One region of the Comamonas sp. Z3 genome, then DNA from elsewhere that is predicted to be linked to it. Evidence: predicted binding sites of a transcription regulator. Region 1 holds the regulator's gene; the other holds the start of a gene.
What was found. Region 1 encodes FNR, which switches genes on or off when oxygen is low (the NO sensors DNR and NnrR bind a similar motif). Its sites were predicted from a motif close to TTGATNNNNATCAA; they were not measured.
Positions count from the first base shown of each region.

Region 1 (7,351 bases):
TGACCGCAGGCTTCCTGGGCATGATGTACTACTTCATCCCCAAGCAGGCCGGTCGCCCCGTCTACTCGTATCGCCTGTCGATCGTGCACTTCTGGGCACTGATCTTCACCTATATGTGGGCCGGTCCTCACCACCTGCACTACACCGCGCTGCCCGACTGGGCCCAGTCGCTGGGCATGGTGTTCTCGCTGATCCTGCTGGCTCCCAGCTGGGGCGGCATGATCAACGGCATCATGACGCTGTCGGGTGCCTGGCACAAGCTGCGTGACGACCCCATCCTGCGCTTCCTGATCGTGTCCCTGTCGTTCTACGGCATGTCCACCTTCGAAGGCCCGATGATGGCCATCAAGACCGTCAACGCACTGAGCCACTACACCGACTGGACCGTGGGCCACGTGCACTCCGGTGCTCTGGGCTGGGTGGGTCTGATCACCATGGGTTCTCTTTACTACCTGATTCCCCGTCTCTTCGGCCGCGAAAAAATGCACTCCGTGCCCGCGATCGAGCTGCACTTCTGGATGGCCACCATCGGTATCGTGCTGTACATCGCCGCGATGTGGATTGCCGGTGTGATGCAGGGCCTGATGTGGCGCGCCATCAACCCCGACGGCACGCTGACCTACACCTTCGTCGAAAGCGTGAAGGCGACCTATCCCTTCTACGTGATTCGCGTGACCGGCGGTCTGCTGTATCTGGGCGGCATGCTGGTGATGGCATGGAATACCTGGAAGACCGCAATGGCCGGCCGTTCCGTCAAGGTGGCAGTGCCTGCCGTGGTGGCTCACGCCTGAGCATTGAGGAGCAAAAGCAATGTCTGAACAAAATAACGCAGTTCCCAAGAGCTCCATGCACGAGAAGATCGAGACCAGCAACTTTTTGCTGATCGCGCTGACGCTGTTCGTGCTGACCATCGGTGGCCTGGTCGAAATCGTGCCGCTGTTCTTCCAGAAGTCCACGACCGAAGCCGTGGCGGGTCTCAAGCCCTACACACCGCTGCAACTGATGGGTCGTGACGTCTATCTGCGCGAAGGCTGCTACAACTGCCACTCGCAGATGATCCGCCCCTTCCGCGCCGAGACCATGCGCTACGGTCACTACTCGGTGGCCGGCGAGTTCGTCTACGACCACCCCTTCCAGTGGGGCTCCAAGCGTACTGGCCCCGATCTGCACCGTGTGGGCGGCAAGTACAGCGACGAATGGCATCGCATTCACCTGAACAACCCGCGTGATGTGGTGCCCGAGTCCAATATGCCTGCCTACCCCTGGCTGGAAGCCACCAAGGTGGACGACTCTGCCGTGGCAACGCGCATGAGCGCCTTGCGCAAGGTGGGTGTGCCGTATACCGATGCGGAGATCGCCGGGGCTCAGGCCGAAGTCAAGGACAAGACCGAGATGGAGGCCGTGATCTCCTATCTGCAGGTTCTGGGTCGCGCCGTCAAGTAACAGAGGAGGGACTGGCAAATGGATATCACCACCATGCGTGTTCTGGCCACACTGGCTTCGCTGGCGTGCTTCGTGGGCATCTGGTGGTGGGCGTATGCCCGCCGTAACCAGGCCCGTTTCGACGAGGCAGCTCAGCTTCCCTTCCTGGAAGACTGAGTCTGATCACTACAACGAGAACATCCCATGAGCGACTTCTTTAACAACTTCTGGTCCGTGTACATTGCGGCCGTTTCGCTGATCGGCATCCTCGGCTGCTTCTTGCTGCTGGTGCTGGTGGCGCGCCGCAAGGTCGTTCCTTCCGCGGACAACACCACGGGTCACGTCTGGGACGAAGACCTGCGCGAGCTCAACAACCCCATGCCCAAATGGTGGATGGGTCTGTTCGTGATCACCGTGGTCTTCAGCCTGGCCTATCTGGTGGCCTACCCGGGTCTGGGCTCCTTCAAGGGCGAGCTGGACTGGACCCAGTATGGCGCTTATGACAAGGAGATGGAAAAGGCCCGTGTCGACCTGGAGCCCATGTACGCCAAGTTCGTCAGCATGCCCACCGAAGAAATGGCCAAGGACCCTCAGGCCATGGCCATCGGCGAGCGTCTGTTCATGAACAACTGCGCGCAATGCCACGGCTCCGATGCACGCGGCAGCAAGAGCTTCCCCAATCTGAGCGACGGTGACTGGCTGCACGGCGGCACGCCCGACAAGATCAAGGAAACCATCACCAACGGCCGCATCGGCGTGATGCCTCCCATGGCAGCTGCCGTGGGCTCGGCGGAAGATGTGCGCAATGTGGCTCACTATGTGCTGAGCCTGTCGGGCAGCCCCCACGATGCCGTCAAGGCTTCGCAGGGCAAGTCCAAGTTCGTGGCCTGCGCGGCTTGCCACGGCATGGATGGCAAGGGCAACCAGGCGCTTGGCGCACCCAACCTGACCGATGACATCTGGCTGCATGGCTGGGGCGAGTCCGTCATTGTCGACATGGTCAACCATGGCAAGATGAACGAGATGCCTGCCCAGAAGGACAAGCTGACCGAGGCGCAGATCGCGGTGCTGGCTTCTTATGTCTGGGGGCTGTCCAACGCAAGCGCCCAGAAGTAAGACGGGTGATGAAGGCGGTGCCAAGGCACCGCCTTTTTCGCATTTGAATTTTCAGTAATTACAAAAATATTAAGGAACTGCGATGCCCTGCGATCCGGAGAAACCTCGCAAAGTCATTCCGATCACGCCCGAGCCTGTGGACGGCGGCCAGGAATATATGCCCATGTTCGCCTCCGAACAGAAGGTGTACTCGCGCGCCATCAGCGGCGTCTTCTCGCGCTGGCGCTGGATCATGGTGTTCCTGACCCAGATCGTCTTCTACGGTCTGCCCTGGCTGCAGTGGGGCGAGCGCCAGATGGTGCTGTTCGACCTCGGGGCGCGGCGCTTCTATCTGTTCGGGCTGGTGCTCTACCCGCAGGACTTCATCTACCTGACGGGGCTGCTCATCATCAGCGCGCTGGGGCTGTTTCTGTTTACCGCAGTGGCCGGGCGTCTGTGGTGCGGCTTTTCCTGCCCGCAGACGGTCTATACCGAGATCTTCATGTGGATCGAGAGCAAGGTCGAGGGAGACCGCAGCGCCCGCATGCGCATCGACAAGCATGGCTGGACCTTCGAGAAAATCTGGAAGAAGTCGCTCAAGCAGTTCCTCTGGATTGTTCTGTCCCTGTGGACCGGATTCACCTTTGTCGGCTACTTCGTTCCCATCCGTGAACTGGGTGTGGAGCTGATGGCCTTCCAGGGCAGCTGGCAGATTTTCTGGGTGCTGTTCTACGGCTTTGCCACATACGGCAATGCCGGCTATATGCGCGAGCAGGTCTGCAAGTACATGTGCCCCTATGCACGCTTCCAGAGCGCCATGTTCGACAAGGACACCATGATCGTCAGCTACGACGTCCAGCGTGGTGAAGCGCGCGGCCCGCGCAGAAAAGACGTGGACTACAAGGCACAGGGTCTGGGTGACTGCATAGACTGCAAGCTTTGCGTTCAGGTCTGCCCCGTGGGTATCGACATCCGCAAGGGGTTGCAGTACGAGTGCATTGGCTGCGGTCTGTGCATCGATGCCTGCAACTCCGTGATGGACAAGATGGAGTACCCGCGTGGCCTGATCCGCCTGACCACGCAGAACGCCGTGGCCAAGCTCTGGAAGCAGGCGCAGGTGATCCGGCGTATCTTCCGCCCGCGCGTGCTGATCTACTCGACCGTGCTGCTGGCGCTGAGCGCAGCCATGATCGCCAGCCTGGTACTGCGCGAGCCGCTCAAGGTCGACGTGATTCGCGACCGCGCCGCGCTGTCGCGCATCGTGGCTGGCGGCAAGCTCGAAAACGTCTATCGCCTGCAGATCATGAATGCGACCGAGTCCGAGCAGCACTATCGCATCAGCGCCACGGGGCTGGATCAGCTGGAGGTAGTGTCCGAGCAGGAAGTCTCGGTAGGTCCGGCCGAGACGCGCGGCATTGCGGTGCGCCTGCAGATTCCCTATGGCTCGGCCGCTTCCGGCTCGCACCCTGTGCATTTCAATGTGGATGCTCTGACGGCTGGGGCCGGACGCATCTCCGAAAAATCCGTGTTCCTGGTGCCGCGCTAGGCCTGCGGCATGCATCGTGACAGCCACGCAAGGGCATCGCGAATCAGCAACAATTGATGCTGCCCGATTGCAGGTTTGCAATTGGGCGCCCAGATTTCTGAAAAGAGGTTTCACCATGTCGGCAGCACAAGCCAAGGCCCCGCAAAAGGCCAAGATCATCCACCCCGAGGACGGCAAGCCCTGGTGGAAGTTTGCCCATGTCTGGCTCGTCATCGCCGGTCCCGCCGTGGTGGTGGTCGCGGGCATCGTGACCGCCTATATCGCCATGAGCAAGCCGGATCCCGTGATTGACCCCGACTACTACCGTCACGGCATTGAAATCAACCAGCGCCTCACCGAGAGTGAAAAAAGCCTGGCGCCGGCAGTGACGGGGCGCAACCATGCCGCGACGCCGGCCAAGGACCATCCGCTGGATCGCTGACCGAGATTTCAACGCATCCCAAGGCCGCTTCCGCGGCCTTTTTTGCGGCCCTGGTTGCAGACTTTTCTGTAGCTCGGCCGGTCGCGGCGGCGCTCTATGTCCTGGTCGACCGCAGAGTCGGGCGGGTCTCTGCAGTGCTCAGAAACCGGCAAAGGATCTCCGGCTGGTATTCAATAAAAGGAGCGCATAGCGCTTTATCAGGACTATTTCAGATAGATATAGTCCTTGAATCGATACAAATAAAGCGCTGCAAGCTCTTTAAATAATAGCGGTCCAGGGTTTCCCATCTGAGTGCATGCCCTTGGTACGGCTGGGAAGGTCATGGCAATTGTGCAAAATGGGTTCAAACCCACAGGCCAAGGAGAATCGCGATGGATGCTCGACGCTGGATGTGGATTGTCTGGCCGGCTTTTCTGGCTGCGGCAATCATGGAAATGGTGGTATTTGCCTTTGTGGATCCGCTGGACATGCACTGGCTGGGCTCGCCTCTGGAATGGTCGCGCAATGCCATTTACACGCTGGCCTTTTTTGCCTTCTGGGCGGTCACCGTGCTCAGCGGACTGATGACCGTCATGCTGGGGCGTTCGGCCAGCGATCTGAACCAGGGAGTAGTCTCCGAGCCCCTGGTCGAATAAGGCGCTGCGCACAGGACCGTAGTTTCGGGGCAGGTGGCGGCCTTGGATGCAGGGGCTGGCCGCTCGCTGTGCCGGCGGCCTCGGCGGCGGCAACTCCTGGCAGGCATTCGCCGCCATCAAAAAAGCCCGCTGTCTGCGGGCTTTTTCTTGAAGGCTGCTGTTGAACTCAGTCCTGGCATTGCTGGCTGTTGACGATGCGCCTGAGCGCCTCGGTATCCAGAATGCGCAGATGGCGCTGTCTGACTTCGATGATGCCTTCCTCGGCGAACTTGGAGAAGGTGCGACTCACGGTCTCCAGCTTGAGCCCCAGATAGCTGCCGATTTCTTCACGCGTCATGCGCAACACCAGCTCCGACTTCGAAAAGCCGCGTGCGGACAGGCGCTGCACCAGGTTCAGCACAAAGGCCGCCAGGCGTTCTTCGGCGCGCATGCTGCCCAGCAGCAGCATCACGCCATGCTCGCGCACGATTTCGCGGCTCATGACCTTGTGCACATGATTTTGCAGTGCCGTGACTTCGCGCGAGAGCTGCTCGAGCTTGTCGAAAGGCATGATGCAGACTTCGGCATCTTCCAGCGCCACGGCATCGCAGGTGTGGTGGTCGTTGACGATACCGTCCAGACCGATGATCTCGCCGGCCATCTGAAAGCCCGTGACCTGGTCGCGACCGTCTTCGGTGGCCACGCTGGTCTTGAAGAAGCCGGTGCGAATGGCGTACAGCGAGGTGAACTCCTCGCCGTTGCGAAACAGCAGCCCGCCCCGTTTGACCTTGCGGCGCGTGGCCACAATTTCGTCAATGCGCTCCATTTGTTCATCGTCCAGGCCCATGGGCATGCACAGTTCACGCAGATTGCAGTTGGAGCAGGATGCTTTGATGGTCTGAAGATTCATGGGCTTTTCAGCAACGGCACAGACAGACTTGGACTGGAGAGTCGCGCCGATCATTGACCTCGTAGTTAGTGATGAGTTGGATCAAATTGTCGCAGTACTTGCATGGCGCTCTCTTGATATTCATCAAGGACAGCTGGATTGCCTTGGTGCACATTGTTTGCATTCATTCAAAAACATGTGCTTCTGCCCATTATGGGCATGATTTCCAGGATTTGATTTCCTTTGAAATCTGCCCATTATGGGCATGATTTCCAGGGTCTGATTCCCTTTGAAATCTGCTCAATGTGGAGTGTGGGCGCACCCTAACTTTCAGTTATGACCGCAGTCACGCCCGAGTTGCTGAGCCGCTTTGATATTCCTGGCCCACGCTACACATCATTCCCAACAGCCGACCGTTTTGTTGAGGCTTTTGGTGCAGACGACTACATCTTGGCGCTGAAACAGCGCAAGACGCATTCGGGTTCACGCGCCTTGCCCTTGTCCGTTTATGTGCATGTGCCGTTTTGCGAGTCGCTTTGCTATTACTGCGCCTGCAACAAGATCGTGACCAAGCATCATGAAAAGGCTGCCGAGTATCTGGATTATCTGGGCCGTGAACTGGCCATGCATACCGAGCATTGCGGCAAAGGCCAGCTGGTAAGCCAGCTGCATCTGGGAGGCGGCACGCCGACCTTCTTCAGCGATGCCGAGCTGCAGCAGTTGATGCTTCTGATGCGTGAGCATTTCAAGCTCGATCCGGCCGGCGAGTATTCCATCGAGGTCGATCCGCGTACCGTGAGCAACGAGAGGTTGAAGACACTCAAGGACATGGGCTTCAATCGCCTGAGCTTTGGCGTGCAGGATTTTGACCCTGCGGTGCAGAAAGCGGTGCACCGGGAGCAGCCAGCCGAGCAAGTCTTTGAGCTGGTGGCCGAGGCCCGCCGTCTGGGTTTTGTCTCCATCAATGTGGACCTGATCTACGGCCTGCCCAAGCAGACATCCGAGTCTTTTGCGCGAACGCTGGCCCAGGTCAATGAGTTGCGTCCCGACCGTATTGCTCTGTATGCCTATGCGCATCTGCCCGAGCGCTTCAAGCCGCAAAGGCGTATTGCATCGGCTGACTTGCCCATGGGACAGGAGAAGCTGAACATGCTCTCCGGCGCAATTGATGCATTCATGAATGGTGGCTATGTCTATGTCGGCATGGATCACTTTGCACTGCCCGACGACTCTCTGGCCATCGCCAAGCGTCAGGGGCGCCTGCATCGCAACTTCCAGGGCTACAGCACCCAGCCCGATTGCGACCTGATTGCACTGGGCGTATCGGCCATCGGCAAGGTGGGGGCCACCTACAGCCAGAACGT
Region 1 covers NZ_VOQU01000001.1:825,036-832,386, forward strand. The annotation lists gene ccoN (cytochrome-c oxidase, cbb3-type subunit I) at 1-791, shown strand, start outside; gene ccoO (cytochrome-c oxidase, cbb3-type subunit II) at 811-1,443, shown strand; gene FSY59_RS03900 (CcoQ/FixQ family Cbb3-type cytochrome c oxidase assembly chaperone) at 1,462-1,599, shown strand; gene ccoP (cytochrome-c oxidase, cbb3-type subunit III) at 1,627-2,538, shown strand; gene ccoG (cytochrome c oxidase accessory protein CcoG) at 2,621-4,063, shown strand; gene FSY59_RS03915 (FixH family protein) at 4,179-4,484, shown strand; gene FSY59_RS03920 (hypothetical protein) at 4,856-5,119, shown strand; gene fnr (fumarate/nitrate reduction transcriptional regulator Fnr) at 5,286-6,008, opposite strand; gene hemN (oxygen-independent coproporphyrinogen III oxidase) at 6,324-7,351, shown strand, end outside.

Region 2 (7,351 bases), on a different contig from region 1:
GGCGAGTCAGGTGGGCATGCTGTTCCAGCAGGGGGCGCTGTATTCGGCCTTCAATGTGCTGGACAACATCGCGTTTGCATTGCGCGAGCAGGGCACCTTGCCCGATGCCGTGGTGCGCGATGCGGCCATGGTCAAGCTGCAGATGGTGGGTCTCAAGCCGGAACATGCCTCGCGCATGCCCGCAGACCTGTCGGGCGGCATGATCAAGCGTGTGGCGCTGGCGCGTGCGCTGATGATGGATCCGCCGCTGCTGCTGCTGGACGAACCCACCGCCGGACTCGATCCCAAGGGCTCTGACGAGTTCTGCGAACTGCTGCGCGATATCCATGCCGAGCTGGGCCTGACCGTGATCATGGTCACTCACGACCTGGATACGCTGTTTGCGCTGTCCACGCGTGTGGCCGTGCTGGCCGAGAAAAAAGTGCTGTTCACCGGAGCCCCACGCGACGTGGCCCAGATCAAGCACCCGTTTATCGAACATTTCTTCCAGGGAGAGCGTGGCCGCCGTGCCATGGCCCCGGTGCAAGGCGGCGCGGCCGCAGAGGAAAGCTGATGGAAAACAAGTCCCATGCCATGGCTGCCGGCATTTTCGTGCTGGTGGTTGCGGCCCTGCTGGCAGGGCTGGCCGTCTGGCTGACGCGCGACAACCGCGAATACCAGCTCTACGAAATGTCCACCAAGGATGGTGTCAGCGGTCTGCAGCCCCAGGCCACGGTGCGCTACAAGGGCGTACCCGTGGGTAAGGTGGTGCGCATCGGTTTTGACCCGCAGATTCCCGGCAATGTGCTGATTCGCATTGCCGTGGGTGAGGACACGCCGGTCACGCCGGCCACTTATGCACAGCTCGGCTATCAGGGGGTGACGGGGCTGGCCCATATCCAGCTCGACGATGACAGCCGGGCTTCGCAGCCGCTCAAGCCCGGGCCCAGCGGCCTGCCGCGCCTGCCCATGAAGTCCTCGCCGCTGAACATGCTGGCCGACCAGGGCCCGGTGCTGCTGGAGCGGGTTGACGAAATTTCACGCCGTCTCAATGCCATGCTGGGCGAGGACAACCAGAAGCGCGTGAGCGCGGCGCTGGACAATATCGCGGCCGCATCCGGGGGGATCAAGGATCTGGCCGAGACCATGAACAAGACGGCCAAGGACTTTCCTCAGCTCACGGCAGATGCGCACCAGACCCTGCAGTCCCTGACCAAGGCCGGCAATGCCGCCACGGGCGTGGCGACCGATCTGCAGCAGACCGTGCGCAAGGTGAATGCGCCCGACGGCCCGCTGCAGCAGATTGCCGAGGGCACGCAGGCCCTGTCGCAGGCGGCCGAATCGCTGGGGCGCAGCACCTTGCCGCGCATGAACGGCGCGGCCGACGATGTCTCGCGCGCTGCGCGCACCATGGGCGCGGCGGCAGGCCGCTTCAATGACAACCCGCAATCCGTCATCTACGGCCAGGGCCTGGGCCAGCCGGGCCCCGGCGAGCCCGGTTTCGTGGCTCCGGCCAAGTGAAGCGGCAACAAGGACACGACTTGCGAAAATTCGGACCAGGTAGGCGGTTTCTCAATGGAAATGCCTGCTGCTCATCCATCCTGGCTGGCCTAAGTCCCTAAGGAATCAATATGGCAGACACAAAGATTTCATTCACCGGCCGTGGAGCATGGCGATTGCTGGGCACTTCTTCGCTGGTGCTGGCGCTTGCCGCCTGCTCGGGCCTGCCCACGGCACCCACGCAGCCGGTGCGCTATGACCTGGGCGTGGCCGACCTGGCCGCGCCGGCCGCGAATGCAGCCGCGGCTTCGGTGGCGCCGGTGCCGCTGGTGCTGGCCGAAGTCCAGGCTCCGGGTCTGCCCGAGGGCCTGACGGCCATGTTCTACCGCCTGAACTACAGCGACAGCCAGCAGCTGCGTGCCTACCAGAACGCGCGCTGGAGCCTGCCTCCGTCCCAGATGGTGGAGCAGCGCCTGCGCATGCGTCTGGGGCTGGAGCGCCCCGTGCTCTCGGGCAAGGACAATGTCCGCCCCCTGCTGGCCGACAAGCGCTCGATTGCGCAGCTGCGCGTGACGGTGGACGAGTTCAACCAGGTCTTTGACAGTGCCAGCAGCAGCCGTGCGCTGCTGCGTCTGAGCGCCAGCCTGATCGGTGCCGGCGAGAGTGCAGGCAACCAGTTGCTGGGCCAGAAGGTGTTCACGGTCGAAGTGCCATCCAGCTCAGCCGATGCGGCCGGAGGTGCCCAGGCCATGGCGCGCGCCGTGGACGAGGCGGCGGCCCAGCTCAGCCGCTGGCTGCAGGGCTACGGGCGCTAGGTTCTGTCCGGCCCCAAGTAGCGCCGTTCGGAAAGCCCTGCCATGCAAGGCTTTGTTGATTCCGGGCAAGTTCTGGGTCTGGCGGCAGCCGCTTTGCTGATATGGGTCAATGGACGGACCTGGTCTTGTTCTTAAGCTGCCAGTTCCTCAATCTCGCACAAGGAACTGCCATGGCCAGCCTCGAATGGAATGCCGCTCTCATCCTGGATTTTCCCGTCATGGACGCGGTGCATGAGGAGTTCGTCGCCCTGCTGGCCCAGGTGGAGGCAGCCGCCGACGAGCAGCTGTGTGCGCTCTGGGACGAGCTGATTGCCCACACCCAGCAGCACTTCGATCAGGAGGACCGCTGGATGCAGACCACGGGATTTGCCACGGGCAACTGCCACAGCCAGCAGCACAAGGTGGTGCTGGCCGTCCTGCGCGAGGGGGCGGTCAAGGGAGAGCAAGGTGATCTGGCCACCATCCGCCATATGGCGGCCGAGCTGGGTCCTTGGTTCAGCCACCATGCGCAGAACATGGATGCCGCCCTGGCCCTGCATATGCGCCGCGCGGGCTTTGACCCGGTGACCGGCGCGGTGCTGGTGCCCGAGGCTTTGCCTGCAGAGCCGATCACCGGCTGTGGTGGTGCCTGTGGTGAAGCTGAAAAAAGGGAAGTGGTAACTGCCTGAAACTGGCACGCGCTAAGGCGAGAGACAGCGAGCAAGCGCTGCCGGGCAGCGGAGCTGCCGTCCCCCTTGGGGGAAGCGGCGTAGCCGCTCAGGGGGTCAAGGGTATATGGCCGGAGAGGCCAGGATGGGGAAGATCTTGATCAGCCCTCCCGCCATCACCTCGATGGCCAGCGCGGCCAGAATCAGGCCCATGAGCCGGGTCATCACATTGATGCCGGTCTTGCCCAGCACGCGGGCAATCGGGTGGGCCAGCGAAAAGCACACCATGATGGCGGCCGCCACCACCACGCCATAGCCGACCAGCGCCACATGCTGCCAGATGGTGCGCGCCTGATCGGCATAGATCACCACGGTGGACATGGCGGCAGGCCCGGTCAGCAGCGGAATGGTCAGCGGCACGACGGCGATGCTGTTGCCCTCGGCGGCTTTTTCGACGCCGGCTGCCAGCGTGGCATTGTTGGGCCGGTCTTCGGCAGGGCGGGCGTTGAGCATGTTCATTGCACTGATCAGCAGCAGCAGACCGCCGCCGACCTGAAAGCTCTGCAGCGAGATGTTGAAGAACTGCAGAATCTGCAACCCCAGCAGCGCACAGACTGCGATCACGCAGAAGGCAGCAAAGGCGGCGGTGCGAATGGTCTGCCAGCGCTGCTCTGCATCGAAGCCGGCCGTGTAGTGGATGAAGAACGGAACAATGGCCAGCGGGTTGATGATGGCGACCAGGGTGATCAGCGGCTTGATATCCATTACAGCTCGCCTCCGGGCATGGGGGGCTTGTTGCGACTGTCTGCCTTTTGTGGGGCCGGGATAGCTGGCATGAACACTCCTGTGAAAAAATGAGCGAATCGTCGACGCGGCACCAGCCATTACAGCATTGCTGGCGACCGCGTCGCGGATTTCCCTTTTGAACCATGTTAAGGAGCTTCGCAATGGGCAGCTTTGTTGAACTGACAGCCGTGGATGGCGTAAAAACCCCCGCTTATGTGGCCATGCCCGAGGGCCAGGCACGCGGTGCCATCGTGGTGCTGCAGGAGATCTTCGGCGTGAACTCGCATATCCGCTCCGTGGCAGACCGCTATGCTGCCCAGGGCTATGTGGCCGTGGCCCCCGCCATGTTTGACCGCGTCAAGCCCGATGTGGAGCTGGGCTACACCGAAGACGATATGAAGGCCGGCTTTGCTCTCAAGACTGCGGTGGAAGCCCTGCCCGAGCCTGGCGCGCTGCGCGATGTGGAGGCGGCCGTGGCCCATGCCGCGACGCTGGTGCCCGGCGGCAAGATCGGTGTGGTGGGCTTTTGCTGGGGCGGCCTGCTGACCTGGCGCTCGGCCTGCAACCTGGCCAGTGTTTCTGCTGCAGTCTGCTATTACGGCGGCGGCATGACGGGCGAGCTGGAAGCCAGCCGTCAGGCGCTGTGCCCGGTGCTGGCCCACTTCGGCAGCAAGGATCACTACATCTCGCTGGAGTCCGTCGAAGCCTTCAAGAAGGCACAGCCCCAGGCACAAGTGCATGTCTACGACGCCGACCACGGCTTCAACTGCGACCAGCGCGGCTCCTACAACGAAGCCGCTGCAGCGCTGGCAGGTGAGCGCACTCTGGCCTTCTTCAAACAGCACCTAGGCTGATCGAAGTATCAAAACAATAGCTTCTGGCCCTTTATGCACAAGTGCTAGAAGCTAGTTTTATTCAAATTATGGGGTCAAGCCATAAGGCGCGTACTGCCTCAGTGCAGAGACAGTGAGGAAGGGCCTACGCCGGCCGCGCCGCCCCGCACCGAGGCGGTCATCCCCCTCCCGAAGAGACAAGGTGAGGCGGCAGAGCCGCTCAGGGGGAGTCCTTTTCTTCGCTTTCCAGGTAGCGGCGGCGCCAGAAATAGGCCACCAGTACCACGGTGATGATCACCATGGCCGCCAGGGCCCAGATGAAGCCGTCCTTTTTGTGCACGAAGGGGATGAACTCGAAGTTCATGCCGAAGATGCCGGCAATCAGGTTCAGCGGCAGAAAGATGGCCGTCACGGTGGTCAGCGTGCGCATGATGTCGTTGGCTCGGTTGCTCTGTGCCGAAAAGTGCATCTGCACGGCGGTCTCGGCGCTTTGCTCCATGCGGTGAATATGGTGGGTCACGCGCTCTATATGTTCGAGCACGTCGCGTGAGCGCACGCGCAGCAACTCACGCTCATGCTGGCGCGCGGGGGTGTGCTCGGGCGGCCAGCCCTCCAGTGCCTCGGTCCAGTCCTGCACGGCGGCGCGCTGGTCTTCGCAGATTTCATCCAGCTGGTGCAGCGCCAGGCGCACATCGAGCACGCTGGCCCAGTTGCTGAAGCGCTTGTTGGGCTTGAGCAGCGCCATCTGCCAGTGGTCGATCTGGCGCGTCAGCGTGCGGCGCAGGTCCAGATAGCCGTCCACCATGCCGTTGACCATGCGCAGCATCAGGTCCGCAGGCTCCACGGGCATCTTGCTGCTGACCTGGCGACCGTCAGTCTTGGCGGGGCCGGAGATCAGGCGCTGCCAGAAGTTTTCCAGTACAAAGCAGCCGTCGGGATGCACGGACAGCAGGATCTGGTCATACAGCGCAAAGCCCACGGGCTGCGTTTCCACGCGTTGCAGCACCGGCGCTTCGCGCTGGCCGCTGTGGGCCAGGCTGTGGGATGGCGGCGGGGCGCTGGATGCCGCACTGCCGGTGCCGGCCACCAGGGCAGGCGGTGCGGCCACGGCTGGCGCGGGCGAGGCGTGGCTGCCGTTGAGCGGCGGCAGATGGGCGTTGGCCAGACGGCGGAACACCAGCACGTCGTATACCGAGGTGTAGTCGTAGTTGGAAGGGATGGCCGGATTCAGCAGGTCGGAGACATGCAGGTCCACGAGAGCGGAGCCGCCCAGCCTGGTCAGCATGGTCTGAATGGCCGGCAGCTGAGTCTCCAGCTCCGAGCGTGCGCAGGAGACCCAGTAAAACCCCGTCGTCGCAGCCTGCGTTGGCAGTCCGTCAACAGGCTGGGCATAGAGGGGAGAGATATGCAGCACGCGCATGGGAATAGGCAGTCTCGATGTCAGTGCAAAAGCAGATGCAAAAACGGCCCGTGCAAGCTGCCTGGGCCGTCAGATCATGCCTGAAATGCTCTCAGGCGCAAGCATGACCTGCGCTGATAGCTATCAATTTTGTTACAGGCCGCGCAGCTTCTTGGCGGCGTCGATGGCAAAGTAGGTCAGGATACCGTCGGCGCCGGCGCGCTTGAAGGCCAGCAGTGCTTCCATCATCACTGCGTCATGATCGAGCCAGCCGTTGGCGGCCGCGGCCTTGAGCATGGCGTATTCGCCGGACACCTGATAAGCGAATGTCGGCACCTTGAACTCGTCCTTGACGCGGCGCACCACGTCCAGATACGGCATGCCGGGCTTGACCATGACCATGTCCGCGCCCTCGGCGATGTCCTGCGCCACTTCGCGCAGGGCTTCGTCGGTGTTGGCCGGGTCCATCTGGTAGACATTCTTGTCGGCCTTGCCCAGGGCGCCGCGCGTGCCCACGGCATCGCGGAAGGGACCGTAGAAGGCGCTGGCGTACTTGGCGCTGTAGGCCATGATGCGGGTGTGAATGTGGCCTTGCAGCTCAAGCGCCTCGCGGATGGCGCCGATGCGACCGTCCATCATGTCGCTGGGAGCCACCATGTCCACGCCGGCTTCGGCATGGGCCAGGGCCTGGCCGACCAGCACTTCCACGGTGTCATCGTTGATGATGTAGCCGCTCTCGTCCAGGATGCCGTCCTGGCCGTGGCTGGTATAGGGGTCCAGGGCCACATCGGTCATCACGCCCAGCTGGGGAAATTCCTTCTTCAGTGCGCGCACCACGCGCGGAATCAGACCGTCGGGGTTCAGGGCTTCCTTGCCGTCGGGCGTCTTGAGGCTGGATTCAATGGCGGGGAACAGTGCCAGATAGGGAATCTCAAGCTTCACGCACTCCTCGGCCACGGGCAGCAGCAGATCGAGGCTCAGGCGGTCCACGCCGGGCATGGAGGGAACGGCCTCGCGCTTGTTCTGGCCTTCGTGCACGAACACGGGGTAGATGAAGTCGTGCGGCGTCAGCACGCTCTCGCGCACCAGATTGCGGGTGAAAGCATCGCGGCGCAGACGGCGCGGACGATTCTGGGGAAAAGGAGTGGGGCTGGACAGATGCATGGGGAAAATTGTGCCCCATCCGCCGTGGCTTGGCTTGCAGCTGAGTGACTATTCCATGACGGCTGTCTCATTGCGGGGTAAAGACGCGGTGCGCAGCGGCTGTGGCGCGGCGCAGGCCTTTACACTGGCCCCATGCTATGGGTTAAAGCCTTTCACATCATTTTTGTCGCCAGCTGGTTTGCTGGTCTGTTCTATCTGCCGCGTATCTTTGTCAATGTCGCCATGGTC
Region 2 covers NZ_VOQU01000003.1:571,956-579,306, forward strand. The annotation lists gene FSY59_RS11100 (ABC transporter ATP-binding protein) at 1-553, shown strand, start outside; gene FSY59_RS11105 (MlaD family protein) at 553-1,500, shown strand; gene FSY59_RS11110 (ABC-type transport auxiliary lipoprotein family protein) at 1,611-2,294, shown strand; gene FSY59_RS11115 (hemerythrin domain-containing protein) at 2,465-2,962, shown strand; gene FSY59_RS11120 (MarC family protein) at 3,059-3,706, opposite strand; gene FSY59_RS11125 (dienelactone hydrolase family protein) at 3,889-4,581, shown strand; gene FSY59_RS11130 (magnesium transporter CorA family protein) at 4,781-5,980, opposite strand; gene hemB (porphobilinogen synthase) at 6,113-7,123, opposite strand; gene FSY59_RS11140 (CopD family protein) at 7,256-7,351, shown strand, end outside.
Region 2: a site for FNR is predicted at 2,391-2,404, ahead of FSY59_RS11115 (hemerythrin domain-containing protein). Genes of this name have one in related genera too.